Regions from separate parts of the Amycolatopsis stemonae genome, predicted to be linked through region 1. Evidence: riboswitches for the same ligand, from Rfam matches in the RefSeq annotation. Region 1 holds a riboswitch; the other holds the start of a gene.

What was found. A riboswitch is a leader RNA that binds a small molecule or an ion and turns the genes downstream of it on or off. The one in region 1 is predicted to bind thiamine pyrophosphate.
Region 2: linked by a shared signal. The riboswitch ahead of ACYVLJ_RS01790 (thiamine ABC transporter substrate-binding protein) and the one ahead of thiO (glycine oxidase ThiO) in region 1 are both predicted to bind thiamine pyrophosphate.

Annotation. Positions count from the first base shown of each region.
Region 1 is NZ_BAAGUJ010000001.1:855,959-863,599, forward strand. It holds gene ACYVLJ_RS04255 (phosphatidylinositol-specific phospholipase C domain-containing protein) at 1-523, opposite strand, end outside; gene thiD (bifunctional hydroxymethylpyrimidine kinase/phosphomethylpyrimidine kinase) at 629-1,456, shown strand; gene ACYVLJ_RS04265 (ion transporter) at 1,516-2,322, shown strand; gene ACYVLJ_RS04270 (MarR family winged helix-turn-helix transcriptional regulator) at 2,323-2,751, opposite strand; gene thiG (thiazole synthase) at 2,850-3,608, opposite strand; gene thiS (sulfur carrier protein ThiS) at 3,610-3,810, opposite strand; gene thiO (glycine oxidase ThiO) at 3,810-4,886, opposite strand; TPP riboswitch at 4,880-4,985, opposite strand; gene thiE (thiamine phosphate synthase) at 5,099-5,764, shown strand; gene ACYVLJ_RS04295 (hypothetical protein) at 5,768-6,535, opposite strand; gene ACYVLJ_RS04300 (threonine ammonia-lyase) at 6,683-7,633, shown strand; gene ACYVLJ_RS04305 (MFS transporter) at 7,641-7,641, opposite strand, start outside.
Region 2 is NZ_BAAGUJ010000001.1:346,370-354,010, forward strand. It holds gene ACYVLJ_RS01780 (ABC transporter ATP-binding protein) at 1-836, opposite strand, end outside; gene ACYVLJ_RS01785 (ABC transporter permease) at 836-2,392, opposite strand; gene ACYVLJ_RS01790 (thiamine ABC transporter substrate-binding protein) at 2,503-3,552, opposite strand; TPP riboswitch at 3,577-3,684, opposite strand; gene ACYVLJ_RS01795 (4a-hydroxytetrahydrobiopterin dehydratase) at 3,717-4,001, shown strand; gene ACYVLJ_RS01800 (hypothetical protein) at 4,078-4,206, shown strand; gene ACYVLJ_RS01805 (hypothetical protein) at 4,446-4,778, opposite strand; gene ychF (redox-regulated ATPase YchF) at 4,775-5,857, opposite strand; gene ACYVLJ_RS01815 (DNA-3-methyladenine glycosylase 2 family protein) at 5,961-7,352, shown strand; gene ACYVLJ_RS01820 (DUF1737 domain-containing protein) at 7,440-7,631, opposite strand.

The DNA.
Region 1 (7,641 bases):
TGGCCGCGTCGTCGAGCGTGGCGTAGCTGCCGAGCAGCTCGGCCGGGCGGAACGCGACGCTGCCGAGGTGCGCCTTGAACGTGGCGTCGAGCAGGGCGGGGCCCATGCCGGTGTTGGCCGAGAAGCCCGTCTTCATCTCCAGCTTGAGCGTGATCGGCGTGTGCCCAGGGTGCGCGGCCAGCCAGATCCGGATGTCGTCGAGGCAGTACTCGAGGTTCTTGTTCGTCCCGCCGCTGTACAGCTGCGACGCCGAGGTGGCCGCGACGCAGTTGTTGTTGTTCCCCAACGGGTTCGAGTGGCTGACTTTCCACTCGTGGGTGAAGAAGTCCGGCCAGACGTCCAGCTCGATCAGCGACGAGCCGGCGTCGAGCGCCTGCGCCAGGTAGCCGTAGGCCGCCGGGTCGTACGTGTTGTGCACGCCGACGGTCGTGACGTGGGACAGCTTCGGGCTGTCCGCGTGCGCCGCCGTCGCCCCCGAGAGCGCGAGCGCCGCCGTGAGGATTGCCACCGAGAAGAGCTTCATCCAGGCTCCTTCGAACGTGAGTAACGTTCACAATGTCCCACCGTGGTTGACTGTTGATGAAGCAAAAGAGGCTGATTGGCCTAGACCAGAAGTCGGGAAACCACCATGACGACGAGCCTGCCGACCGCGTTGACCATCGCCGGGTCGGACTCCGGTGGCGCCGCCGGGCTGCAGGCGGACCTGCGCACGTTCCTGACCTGCGGCGTGCACGGCCTGGTCGCGGTCACGGCCGTCACGGTCCAGAACACCCTCGGCGTGCACGACCGCGCCGACCTGCCGCCGCACATCGTGGCCGGCCAGATCGAGGCCGTCGCGTCGGACATGGGCGTGGGCGCGGCGAAAACGGGCATGCTGGCCTCGGCCGGGATCATCCACGCGGTCGCGGCGGCGTGCGACAACGCGGACATCGGACGCGACGAGAAGATCCCGTTCGTCGTCGACCCGGTCGCGGCGTCGATGCACGGCCACCCGCTGTTCGACGAAGCGGGCCTGCACGCCCTGCGCGACGAACTGCTCCCGCGCGCGACGGTCCTGACGCCGAACCTCGACGAGGTCCGCCTGCTCACCGGCATGACCGTGAAGGACCGCGAAGGCATGCACACCGCGGCCGTGGTGCTGCACCGGATGGGCCCCCGGTACGTCCTGGTGAAGAGCGGCCACCTGCAGGCGGACCCCGAGTGCGTGGACCTGCTGTTCGACGGCTCGACGTTCGTGGAGCTGCCCGGCAGGCGCTACTCGACACCGCACACGCACGGCGCGGGCGACACGATGGCGTCGGCGCTCACCGCCGGGCTCGCGAAGGGCATGTCCGTGGTCGAGGCGGCCCGCTACGGCAAGTGGTTCGTCTCGCACGCCGTCGAGCACGCGTACCCGATGGGCGCCAAGGTCGGGCCGGTCTCGGCCTTCTGGCGGCTGGCACCCGAAGAACGCTGAGCACCGGCCCGGTTACCATCCCTGCGTTTACTGATCCTTGACTCACGCGGGGGGCGGCCTTGACCGGACGCGAGCGGGTGGCGAAGGTCCTCGAAGACCGCCGCTTCCAGAACTTCATCATCGCGGTGATCGTGTTCAACGCGGTCACGCTCGGCATGGAAACGTCGACGTCGCTGATGGACGGCTTCGGCGGGCTCCTGCACACCCTCGACCACATCGCGCTCGGCGTCTTCGTCGCCGAGCTGCTGGCGAAGTTCTACGCCTACCGCGGCGGGTTCTTCCGCGACCACTGGAACGTCTTCGACCTGCTGGTCGTCGGCATCGCGGTGATCCCGGCGACCGGGCCGTTCGCCGTCCTGCGGTCGCTGCGCGTGCTCCGCGTGCTGCGGCTGATCTCGGTCGTGCCGTCGATGCGGAAGGTCGTCTCCGGGCTGCTCGCCGCGATTCCCGGGATGGCTTCGATCGCCGCACTGCTCGCCCTGATCATCTTCGTCGCGGGCGTCATGGCGACGAAGCTGTTCGGCGTCATCGACCCGGGCGACTTCGGCGACCTCGGCACGTCGTTGTTCACGCTGTTCCAGGTGATGACCGGCGAAGCGTGGCCGGACATCGCGAAGACGATCATGGAACAGGCGCCGATGGCCTGGATCTTCTTCGTCGTCTACATCCTGGTGTCCAGCTTCGCGGTGCTGAACCTCTTCATCGCCGTCGTGGTCAGCGGCATGGAAGACGAGCTGCGCCAGGACATCCGCGAGGAAGAGGCGAAACAGGCCGAAGCACAGGCCGCGGCCAACCAGGAGATCCTCGACGAGCTGCGCGCCGTCCGCGCCGAACTCGCCCAGCTGCGCCGGGAGCGGGTCCCCTAGTCAGCCCTCGTCGGCGATCAGGGCTTCGAGTGCCGGGAGCGCCGCCGTCAGCGCTTCGCGGTGCTCGGGCGTCAAGCGGTCGAGGCGCCGGTTCAGCTCCTGGACCCGCGTCGACCGGACGCCGGACACCAGCCGCTCGCCTTCTTCGGTCGCCTTCGCGAGCCAGGCGCGCCGGTCGACCGGGTCGGACTCGCGGCTGACGTACCCCGCTTCGACCAGGGACGCGATGATCCGCGACATGGTCGCCGCGGCGACGCCCTCCTTCGCGGCGAGGTCGCCGAGGCGCAGCTGACCGGAGATCACCAGCGTCGCGAGGGCCGAGATGGCGCCGTGGCCCGGCCCGGGCACGCCGGCCTGGCGCAACGACCGGGACAGCCTGCCGACGGCGAGGTACAACCTGCCCGAGGTGTCCTGAACCGATGTGGTCACGGCTGGCTCCTTCTGCCCTGGCCCCGCCGCGGATGCGCCGGAAAGTGCCGTCCACCTTACGGGCTCGCCGTGCACGTTCGGCGTTAAGGCACCCTGGTTCACCGGGGTGGACTCGAAGCCTGCGCCCAGAACCGCTGCGGTACGCGGCCGGCGCTGCGCGCGAGGTGACCGGCGACGACGGCCGATCGCATCGCCGACGCCATCCGTTCGGGGTCCGCCGCCCGGGTGACGGCCGTCGAGAGCAGGACGGCGTCGCAGCCGAGCTCCATCGCCAGCGTCGCATCGGACGCCGTGCCGATCCCGGCGTCCAGGATCACCGGCACGCCCGCCCGGGAGACGATCAGCTCGATGTTGTGCGGATTCCGGATGCCGAGGCCGGTGCCGATCGGCGCGCCCAGCGGCATCACCGCGGCGCAGCCGGCCTCCTCCAGGCGCAGGGCCAGCACCGGGTCGTCGTTCGTGTAGGCGAACACGGTGAACCCGTCGGCGGTCAGCCGTTCGGCGGCGTCGAGGGTCTCGAACGGGTCCGGCAGCAACGTCCGGTCGTCGGCGTGCACCTCGAGCTTGACCAGGTCGGTGCCGAGGGCCTCCCGCGCGAGCTGCGCGGTGAGCACGGCTTCGGCGGCCGTGCGGCAGCCCGCGGTGTTCGGCAGCAGCTCGATCCCGAGCTTGGTGAGCAGTTCGAGGACACCGGAGCCGCCCTCGGCGTCCGCGCGGCGCATCGCGACCGTGGTCAGCTCGGTGCCGGACGCGACCAGCGCGCGTTCGAGCACGGCGAGGTTGGCCGCGCCGCCGGTGCCGATGATCAGCCGGGACGTCAGCTTGCAGGGGCCGATGACCAGCGGTTCCGTCTCCATTTCAGCCTCCCTGGACGGCGGTGAGCACGTCGACGCCCGCGCCCTTCGGCACGGCCGTGGTGGCCCAGTCGGTGCGGCGGACGACGACGCCGTCGACCGCGACGGCGATGCCGGGCCGCTGCCCGCCGGACGCGTCGAGGACGTCGGCGACGGTCGCGCCGTCCGGGAACTCCGTCCACCGGCCGTTGAGCTTGATCTCCATCACACGTGCTCCTTCTGGTGCAGGCGGTCGGGCGAAGCCGCTTCGACGCCTTCGGGCGGCTTCTCGCCTTCGAGCCACGCGACCACGGCGTCCGCGGTCACGGGGGCCATGAGCAGGCCGTTGCGGTGGTGCCCGGTCGCGGCGAAGACGCCGTCGTCCAGGACGCCGATGTACGGCAGCACGTCCCGGCTGCCGGCCCGCAGGCCCGCGGCGGTCTCGACCAGCTCGTACTCGGTGATCGCGGGGAACACCCGTTCGGCGCCCTCGATCAGCTCGCGGACCCCGCGGGCGGTGACGGCCTGGTCGAAGCCCGCTTCGTACTGCGTCGCGCCGAGGACGAGCTCCTGGTCGCCGCGCGGCACGAGGTAGATCGGGTGCCCCTCGACGACGGCGCGAACCGTGCGTTTCGGCGGCGGGAGGCAGCCGCGCCGGGGCCGGAGCCGGAGGATTTCGCCCTTGAGCGGGCGGACCGCCCCGGCGAGCCGCGGGTGCAGCCGCCCGGTCCACGCGCCCGCCGCGAGCACGACGGCGTCCGCGTCCGGCGGGGCGGCCACGCGTTCCCGGACGAACCGCACATCGCGTTCCTGGCAGGCCGCGTACAGCGCGTTGAGCAGTTTCCGGTTGTCCACGGCCAGGTCGCCGGGCACGTGGAGTCCACTTCGGACGGATCCGGTGCCCGGTTCGAGCCGCCGGGCTTCCCGGCCGGTGAGGCGTTCGGCCGTGCGGCCCAGCGCGTGCAGGTGACCGGCGAGGATGTCGAGGTACCCCGCGTCGGCGCTGTCGAAGGCGACGACCAGCGTCCCGTGCTCGGCCAGGCCGGGGTCGACGCCCTCTTGCGCGAGGTCGCGCGCGAAGCCGGGCCAACGGCGCAGGGACTCCTCGCCGAGGCTGAGGACGTCCTCCTCGCCCGGCCAGGCCTCGGTGACCGGGGCGAGCATGCCGCCGGCCAGCCACGACGCGCCGCCGCGGACGGGTTCGGGGTCGTAGAGGGTGACGCTTCGGCCGGTTCGCGCCGCGCGCCACGCGGCGGACAGCCCGATCACGCCGCCGCCGACCACTGCCAGGTTGTTCGTCATGGGATCACGCTCCCTGCGCCGGCATGACCCGGATCAGGTTCCACGGTCGGAGCGGCAGCTCCCTCTCAGCCCGTGCCCCGGGCTCCCGTGCGGACCCGTCCACCCTACGTGCCGTTGGTCGATAATCCAAGCGCGGTCACGGCCGGATGGCTTTCACGGCAACGGCACCGGGTCTTGGCCGGACCGTCCGCCGGCGGGGTACGGTCGCCGCCATGCCCGCCCTCTCCGGTGACAAGATCCGCGCCCGGCTCGACGCCGCTCGCCTGTACCTCTGCACGGACGCCCGCACGGCCCGCGGCGACCTGGCCGCGTTCGCCGACGCGGCGCTGGCCGGCGGCGTCGACATCATCCAGCTGCGCGACAAGACCGGCGGCGCGCCGCTCGAGGCCGCGGCCGAGATCGCGGCGCTGGAGGTGCTGGCCGAGGCCTGCGCGCGGCACGGGGCGCTGCTGTCGGTGAACGACCGGGCGGACGTGGCGCTGGCGGTCGGCGCGGACGTCCTCCACCTGGGCCAGGACGACATCCCGGTGGCGCTGGCCCGGCGGATCCTGGGCGAGGACGTCGTCATCGGCCGCTCGACGCACTCGGTGGCGCAGGCCACCGCGGCCGCGGCCGAACCGGGCGTGGACTACTTCTGCACGGGTCCCTGCTGGCCGACGCCGACGAAGCCGGGCCGCTCGGCGCCGGGCCTGGACCTGGTCCGCTCGACCGCCGCATCGACGCCCGGCCGGCCCTGGTTCGCGATCGGCGGCATCGACGCCGGCCGGCTGCCCTCGGTCCTCGAAGCGGGCGCGTCGCGGATCGTGGTCGTCCGGGCGATCACCGAGGCCGAGGACCCCGAGTCCGCCGCCCGCGAACTGCGCGCCCGCCTCCCCTGACGGTTACGGGGTCGGGGTGGTCGCCGCGCCCTGGCTGGTGGGCGGGGCCGAGGTCGTCGGCTGCTGGGCCGTCGTGCTCGGGGTCGTCGGCGTCGGCGAGCTGCTCGGGGTGCTCGACGTCGTCGGCGCGGTGGGCGTCGTCGTCTCCGTCGTCGTGGTCCGGGTGGGCGACTCCTGCGTGTCGTCCGTCGGAGCCGTCGGCGTGGTCGACGGGGTCCTGTCGGTCTGGCCGCCGCCGTTGCCGAAGATCTTGCCGATGCCCGCGCCCGTCCCGCCGGCCACCTTGCCGCCGGTCGCCGCCTCCACGCCGACGATCGCCAGGATCGCCACCGCGAACGCCACCACGCTCGTGCCGATGACCAGCGGCCAGCGCAGCTTCCGCAGCCGCGACGGCTGCTCCTCGAGCGGGCCGTCCGGCTTCGGCAGCCGGACCGTCGGCTGCTCGGTGATGGGCACGGCCGACGGCAGCGGCTGGTCGGTGATCTCGTTGATCGCGATGACCTGCCCCCGGCGCCGGATGCCGGACGTCGCCAGCTGCCGCGCCTTGAGCGCGGCGTCCTTCGTGCGCTGCAGCGAGCGCAGGTAGATCTCGCCGCCGACCGTCGTGATCACGCTCGCCACGCCCGCCCCGGCCACCGTGCCGGCGACGCCGAGCGTCGACCCGAGCAGCGCCGCCGTCACCGCCGCGAGCGCCGCCGCCAGCACCTGCGCGATGCGCAGGCCCGACTTCTGTTCCTTCTCCCCTGAAGGCTGTTCCGTCTCCTTGCTCATGATCCCGATCCGCTAGAAAGTCTTCTCCCCGTTCCCAACGTGTAAGGCGCGCGAGGAACTCCCCGCGTTGCCGGAGCGTGAGCAGCACCACTCCCACTGTCCACAATAGACAGTACGGGCCGAACACTTTCTTGACATACTCGGCACATGGAACTGGTGACGATCTCCGACATCGAAGCCGCGGCGAAGCGCGTCCAGGGGGTCGCCGTGCGCACACCCCTGTTGCGCCAAACGTGGGATCCTCGCGAAAACCTCTGGCTCAAACCCGAAAGCCTCCAACCGGTCGGCGCGTTCAAGGTGCGCGGCGCGTACAACGCGATCGCCACCCTCGACGACGAACGGCGTACCCGCGGTGTCATCGCTTACTCCAGCGGCAACCACGCGCAAGCGGTCGCGTACGCCGCGCAGCGGTTCGGCGTGCCCGCCGTGATCGTCGTACCGGACATCGCACCGCGGATCAAGGTCGAGGCCACCCGCTCCTACGGCGCCGAAGTGATCGAGGTGCCGATCGGCGAGCACGAGGGCAAAGCGCACGAACTGGCCACCGAACGCGGCCTGACCCTCATCGCGCCCTTCGACGACGCGGCCGTCATCGCCGGGCAGGGCACCGCGGGCCTCGAGATCGCCGAGGACCTCCCGGACGTCGAGGTCGTGCTCGTGCCGGTCAGCGGCGGCGGGCTGGCCGGCGGGGTCGGTGCCGCGGTCAAGGCGCGCTGCCCGCGCGCCCGCGTGATCGGGGTCGAGCCCGCGCTGGCCGGCGACACGGCCGAGGGGCTGCGGCTGGGCCGCCGCGCCGACTGGCCGCAGGCCGACCGCGCCCGCACGATCGCCGACGGCCTGCGCGCGCAACCGTCCGAGCTGACCTTCGCCCACCTGCGGGAAGTCGTCGACGACATGGTCACGGTCACCGAGGACGAGATCCGCGAGGCCGTGCGCACCCTCGCCCGCAAGGCCCGGCTGGTCGCCGAACCGAGCGGCGCGGTGACGACGGCGGCGTACCTGTTCCACGCCGGCGAGCTGCCGGCCGGCCGCACGGTCGCGATCGTCTCCGGCGGCAACGCCGACCCGGCGGTGTTCGCGGAGATCCTCGCGGGCTGAACCGGCGC
Region 2 (7,641 bases), 510 kb from region 1:
TCGGCCGCCACCCGCAGCGCGTGCGGGCGCAGGCCGAGCCGCACCGGGCCGTCGTCGGCGTCCGGGAGCGGGACGTCACCCAGTGGCGTGTGCGCCACCCCGCCCGCCACGACGCCGTCCACGAACGTCGTCACGCCGAGGAAGCGCGCGACGTCGTCGTCCGCCGGGTTGCGCCAGACGCGCCGGACCGCGCCCTCCTGGCGGACCTGGCCGTCGTCGAGGACGGCGACGCGGTCGGCCAGCGTGAACGCCTCCTCCTGGTCGTGCGTCACGAGCAGGGCCGTGATCTTGCTGCGCCGCAACAGGTCCGCGAGGTCGATGGCCAGCTGCTCGCGCAGGCCGGCGTCCAACCCGGACAGTGGCTCGTCGAGCAGCAGCAGCCGCGGCTTCGGCGCCAGCGCCCTGGCCAGCGCCACCCGCTGCGCTTGGCCGCCGGACAGTTCCGTCACCCGGCGCTTTTCGAAGCCCGTCAGGCCGACCAGGGCCAGCAGCTCGGCGACCCGTGCCGCCCACTGCGCGCGTGGCACGCCGTGCATCCGCAGGCCGAACGCGATGTTCGCGGCGACGTCGCGGTGGCCGAACAGCTGGCCGTCCTGGAAGACGAGGCCGAACCCGCGGCGGTGCACCGGCACCGCGCCGAGGTCTTCGCCGTCCCAGCTCACCGCGCCCCGCGCCGACGGCTCCAGCCCGGTGATCGCGCGCAGCAGCGTCGACTTGCCCGAGCCGGACGGCCCCAGCAGCGCCAGCACCTCACCGTCGGCGATGTCCAGCCGGACGTCGCGGACCGCCGCGAACGATCCGTAGTGGACGGTCAGGTCCCGCACCGACAGCGCCATCAGAACTCTCCCACCCGGCCGCGTCCGAGCCGGTCGATCAGCGCGACGGCCAGCACCGTCACGAGCATCAGCACCGCGCACGCGGCGTACGCCATCTGGTTGTTCAGCTCGCCGGGGCGTCCCATCAGCGACGCGATCGCGACCGGCAGCGTCGGCGCGGCCGGCCGGGCGAGGAAGCTGGTGGCGCCGAACTCGCCGAGTGCCACGACGAACCCGAACCCGGCCGCCGCGACCAGTGGGCGCAGCGTCAGCGGCAGGTCGATCTCGCGCCAGACCCGCAGCGGGCTCGCGCCGAGCGTCGACGCGGCCTGCCGCAACCGGACGTCGACCGAGCGCAGCACCGGCAGCACCATCCGCACGATCAGCGGGATGATCACCAGCGCCTGGGCCAGCGGCACGAGGTAGGGCGACGTCCGGAGGTCGCCGGGCAGCGCGTCGAGCGTCACCAGGTAGCCGAACCCGACGGTCACCGCGGACACCCCGAGCGGCAGCATCAGCACGGCGTCCATCGTCTCGCCGAGCCCGCGCGCGGCCTTCGCCGGCGAGCGCCGCAGCGCCACCAGCACGACGGACGCGAGCACGCCGACGACCATCGCGAGCAGCGTCGCGTCGATCGCCACCTTGAGCGAGTTGACCGCGGCGTCCCAGCCGGAAACCTGCAGCGCGCCCTTCTCTCCGGTGGTGGTCAACGCTCGATAACCGGCCAGGCTCCAGCCGTTCCCGGCGGACACCGATTCGGCGAGCAGCGCGACGATCGGCGTCAGCAGCAGTGCGAGCACCACGCCCGCGGCGACGACGACCCACCACTCCCCGCGGCGGGGTCGTCGCACCCGGCCGGACCCGGTCCGGGCGCCGTCCTTGCGCCGTCGCGCCAGGCCGCCGAGCACGAGCGCGGCGACCACGGCCGCGAACTGGATCAGCGAAAGCGCGGCCGCGCCCGAGAGGTCCAGGAGGTCGACGGTCCGCAGGTAGATCTCGGTCTCGAGGGTCCGGTACTTCGCGCCACCGAGGATGAGCACGACGCCGAAACTGGTGGCGCAGAACAGGAACACGACGGCCGCGGCGGACGCGATCGCGGGGGCCAGCGCGGGCAGCGTCACCGACCGGAAGGCCCGCCACGGCGACGCGCCGAGCGCGCGGGCGGCGTCGGTCGTCCGCGGGTCCAGCCGGGCCCACAGCCCGGCCACGGTCCGCGCGACGACGGCGACGTTGAAGAAGGCGTTGGCCAGCACGATCGGCAGCACGCCGCCGTCCGGCCAGAGCGCCCGGAACGCCAGGCCGACGACCACGGTCGGCAGCACGAACGGAACGAGCACCAGCGTCCGCGCAAGACCGACGCCGGGCAGCTTCACCCGGGCCAGCAGGAAGGCCACGGGCAGCCCGGCGACCACGGCGACGACCGTCGAGGCGGCCGCCGTCGCCACGGTGAAGCCGGCCAGCTGCCAGGTGCGCACGTCGCCGAGGACGGTGTCGAGACCGCCCGCGGCGAACCCGCGGCCGATGATCGCGAGCACCGGCCAGGCGAAGAACACCACCAGGAACCCGATCGGGGCCAGGCCGAGCAGCGCCAGGCCGAACCCTCGAGCGGTCCTCGGCGGGGCCAGGACCGGTGGTTTTCGGTGGTTCCGGGCGGCGGAACCCCCGGCCCGAGGCGACGCCTCGGATGTCACTGCACGAGCGTGCGCCATTCGCCGATCCACTTCTCGCGCCCGGCTTGGACCTGGTCCGCGGGCAGCGTCTGCGGCTTCTGCGGCAGCGGCGCGACCTGCGCCCAGCCCGCGGGCAGCTCGACGTCCTGCCGCGCCGGGTAGACGTACATGTTCGCCGCGACGGTCGTCTGGAACTGCTGCGAGAGCAGGAAGTCCACGACCTTGCGCGCGCTGTCGGTCTGTTTGCCGTTCGCCAGCACGCCGGCGTACTCGACCTGCCGGTAACAGGTGTCGAGCAGCGCCTTGGTGCGCGGCTTGCCGTCGTCACCGACCTCGGCGGCGGGCGAAGACGCGTACGAGACGACGATCGGGCGCGGCCCCTTGCCCGCCGAGCCGGAGAAGTCCTTGGTGTAGGCCTCTTCCCAGCCGCTGACGACCTTGACCCCGTTGGCCTTCAGCTTGCTCCAGTAGTCCTTCCAGCCGGCCTCGCCGTACTTCGCGATCGTGCCGAGCAGGAACGCGAGCCCCGGGGACGCCGTCGCCGGGTCCTCCGCGACCAGCAGGTCCTTGTACTTCGGGTCGGCGAGGTCGTCGTAGGTCCCGGGCGCCGGGATGCCCTTGCTCGTGAAGTAGTTCGTGTCGACGTTGACGCAGACGTCGCCGACGTCGACCGCGGAGAGCCGGTGCTCGGGGTCGACGGCGTAGCGCTGCGGCCCGCGGTCGGCCTCGGGGCTGGTGTAGGCGTCGAAGACGCCCTCCTTGAGCGCGCGCGAGGCGAAGGTCGAGTCGACGCCGTACGCGACGTCCCCGATCGGGTTGGCCTTGGTCAGCACGAGCTTGTTGGTCAGCGAACCGGCGTCGCCCTGCTTGAGCACGGAGATCTTGATGCCCGACTGCTTCTGGAAGGCGTCGAGCACCTCCTGCGGCGCCAGGAAGGAATCGTGCGTCACGAGGGTGACGGTGGGCGTCTGCTGGGTGCCGCCGTCGCCGCTCGACAGCGAGCACCCCGCGGTGACGGCCCCCGCGACGACAACGGCCGTCGCGGCGCGCGCAGCCCTGCGTTTCATCTACCCCTCCTGCACTTCACCGGACGAAGAGGGGTGAAGCCCTCCCTTCGCCGGCATGATCCGGTCAGGTGCGAACGGTCGCGGATACCCGCCTCTCAGCCCGGCACCGGCCGGACTCCCGTGGCAACCGTGCAGCGTAGTCCAGGACGTAAGACCATGGAGACATGACGGAAATCTTGAGCGACTCCGAGGCCGACGAACGCTTGGGCACGGGCTGGACCAGGTCGGGAGCGGTGATCTCCCGCGAGGTGGAGCTCGCCTCGTTCCCGCAGGCGATCGAGGTGGTGGACCGCGTGGCGGTGCTGGCCGAGCAGGCCGACCACCACCCGGACATCGACATCCGCTGGCGCACGCTGACGTTCCGGCTCTCGACGCATTCGGCGGGCGGCCTGACGGCGAAGGACTTCTCACTGGCGGCCCAGATCGACTCGGTGCTCGACTCGGTGTGACTTCGGTAACTCTGGGTGCACTTTTTCGCGGTTTCGACGTCTCTCGGTAAACGACCTTTGCTAGGAGAGACGGATCATGACGCAGGCGATCGTGGTGGGCACGGCGGCATTCGCGGCGATGGTGGCAGCGGCCGGCGGCGTGCTCTGGTTCACCGCCCGCGGCCGTCGTCACCCGGATGCCGGTGAGTTCGATCACAGCCGCTAACGAAGGGCATGATCAGCGCGCTGAGCAGGGCGGAAGCATCGGTTTTCGGCCCAAGGAAACGCCATGAACAGCACCGCCGCCCTCACCCCCGCCCAGCGCGCCTGGATCAACGCCCTCGCCCCCGCGGTGGTGCTGATCACGATCGCCCTGATGGGCATCATCGGCTGAGCCGGACCCGCCGATCGAGCGCCGTCGCCCTGACTCCCAGTGCGGCGGCGTACTCGTCGGAGTGGCTGTCGCTACCCGGCTAGCTGGATCTGCTCCGGCGGCGGGAACTCCGCTGGGACGTCGTCACTCACGGACCAGTACTCGAGTCCCGACAGCCGCCCTTCCTCGGCGAACACGATGATGCCGCCGTCGGGTGCGTCGGCCTCCACCACCAACCGGCCGTCGAGGTCGGCCGCGAGCAGGGCCGGGTCCACCACGAGGTCGATCGTCGGGCACCCACAGGCGCAGGTTCCGGTGACCCGCGCCGTGGGCAGCTGGGCACGCAGCCGCGGCGCGCCGGGGAAGTCACCGGCGAGCAAGTGGTCCAGCACGGCTCGCTCGGCCGGCGACAACGGCCGCGTCATACGTTGAAGCGGAACTCCACCACGTCGCCGTCGGCCATGACGTAGTCCTTGCCCTCCATGCGGACCTTGCCCGCCGCTCGGGCCGCTGCCATCGAGCCGGCCTCCATCAGGTCGTCGTACGAGACGATTTCCGCCTTGATGAAGCCGCGCTCGAAGTCCGTGTGGATGACGCCCGCCGCCTGCGGGGCCGTTGCGCCCTGGGGGATCGTCCAGGCGCGGGACTCCTTCGGGCCCGCCGTCAGGTACGTCTGCAGCCCGAGCGTGTGGAAGCCCGCGCGGGCCAGCGCGTACAGGCCCGGCTCCGGCTGGCCGACGGACTCGAGCAGCTCGCGCACCGACTCCTCGTCGTCCAGCTCCAGCAGCTCCGCCTCGACCTTCGCGTCGAGGAACACCGCGTCCGCCGGGGCGACCAGCTTGGTCAGCTCCTCGCGGCGGGCTTCGTCGGTGAGCACCGACTCGTCCGCGTTGAAGACGTAGAGGAACGGCTTCGTCGTCAGCAGGCTCAGCTCGCGCAGCGCGTCGAAGTCGACTTCCTTCTGCGCCTGGAAGAGCGTGCGCCCGGCGTCGAGGATCTCCTTCGCCTTCTGGGCGTTGTCCAGCGCGGGCTTGTTCTCCTTCTTCGTCCGCGCTTCCTTCTCCAGCCGCGGCAGCGCCTTGTCCAGCGTCTGCAGGTCGGCGAGGATCAGCTCGGTGTTGATCGTCTCGATGTCGCTCGACGGGTCGATCCGGCCGTCGACGTGCACCACGTCGGGGTCGTCGAACACCCGGATGACCTGGCAGATCGCGTTGGCCTCACGGATGTTGGCGAGGAACTTGTTGCCCAGCCCGGCACCCTCGGACGCGCCCTTCACGATGCCCGCGATGTCCACAAAGGACACCACGGCCGGGACGATCTTCTCCGACTTGTGCAGCTCCGCCAGCTTGTCCAGCCGCGGGTCCGGCAGCGGCACCACGCCGACGTTCGGCTCGATCGTCGCGAACGGGTAGTTCGCGGCGAGCACGTCGTTGCGGGTCAGCGCGTTGAACAGGGTGGACTTGCCGACGTTGGGCAGGCCGACGATACCGAGGGTGAGGCTCACGACCCCGCAGTCTACGTGGCTCGCCCCCGCCGCCCGGCGTGCACCCAACGCGGCGTCGGATTTCCGCCAGCAACGGCCCTGACCTGCTGGCATGCTCGGATTCATGGTCACCGACACGCTCGCCCTGTGGCGGGACGCCGAACGCTGCTACCGCGTGGTCACCGCCCGCGACTCGCGTTTCGACGGCCAGTTCATCATGGCGGTCCGCACCACCGGCATCTACTGCCGCCCGTCGTGCCCGGCCTCGACGCCGAAGGAGCAGAACGTCCGCTTCTTCCCGACGTCGGCGGCCGCGCAGGCCAACGGCTTCCGCGCCTGCCGCCGCTGTCTGCCCGACGCCGTCCCGGGCTCGCCGGACTGGAACGTGCGCGCCGACCTCGCGGCGCGCGCGATGCGCCTGATCTCCGACGGCACGGTGGAGCGTGAAGGTGTCCCCGGCCTCGCCCGGCGCCTCGGCTACTCGGAACGCCAGCTCGGCCGGGTGCTCACTGCCGAGCTCGGCGCGGGCCCGCTCGCCCTGGCCCGGGCCCACCGCGCGCACTCGGCGCGGCTGCTCATCGAGGTGTCCGGGCTGCCGCTCACCGACGTCGCGTTCGCGGCCGGCTTCTCCAGCGTCCGGCAGTTCAACGAGACGATCCGCGAAGTGTTCGCCACGACGCCTTCGCAGCTTCGCGCCTTCGCCGCGTCACGACGACGCCAAGGCGAGGTGAGCGGAACCCGCTTGAGCCTGCGGTTGCCGTTCCGGCCGCCGTTCGACGCGGCCGGGTTGCTTCGCTACTTCGCCGCGCACGCGATCCCGGACGTCGAAGAGGTGACTTCGACCGCCTACGCGCGGACGCTCCGGCTCGCCCACGGCACCGGCCTCGTCCGGCTGACCCCGGAGCCGAACCACGTCCGCTGCGAGCTGCTGCTCACCGACCTGCGCGACCTCGGCAGCGCGGTGAGCCGGGTCCGCCGGCTGCTCGACCTCGACGCGGACCCCGCGGCGGTCACCCGCGTCCTCGGCGCGGACCCGGCGCTGGCACCGGTCGTCGCGGCGGTGCCGGGGATCCGGGTCCCGGGGGCCGTCGACGGGGACGAGCTGGTGCTCCGCGCCCTGCTCGAAGGTCCGCCTCCGCCGGGCGACGAGGTGCCGGGCGAGTGGGGCGTGACCGGGCTCTTCCCGACGGCGGCCCAGATCGCGACAGCCGGCTGCGGCGCGACCGTGACCGGCGTCGCCGCCGCACTGGCCGAGGGCCGACTGGACATCCACGTCGGCCGCGACGCGGCGGAGCTGCGTGCCGACCTGCTCGCGTGCCCGGGAATCGATGCCGCCATCGCCGATCACGTGCTCATGCGCGTGCTCGGCGCTCCGGACGTGCTGCCGGCCGGCGACGCCGAGGTCCGCCTCGGCGCCGAGGCACTGGGTATCCCGCCCGCCTCGCTGCCGGAGCGGGCCCGCGCGTGGACGCCGTGGTGCTCCTACGCCGGGATGTACCTCCGGCACGCGGCCTGACCCTGCACGCCCTGCCACAGCGCGCCCGCACGTGAACACCGTGGTGCTACGCCGGAACGTACCTCCGCCACGCGGCCTGACCCGGCCTCAGCCCTGCTCGCCCTGCCACAGCAACGCCTGCGCGACGATCACCTGGTCACCGTCGAACGTCGCGGACGGCGAGCCGTACAGGCGGTACCCGAGCTCGAGCGCCTCGCTGACCCGGTGGCAGAACTTCGCGTCGTCCGGGCCGGTGAGCAGACGGTAGCGGGGCAGGTCGTTCGGCGGCTGGTCGGTCATGCCTTCATCT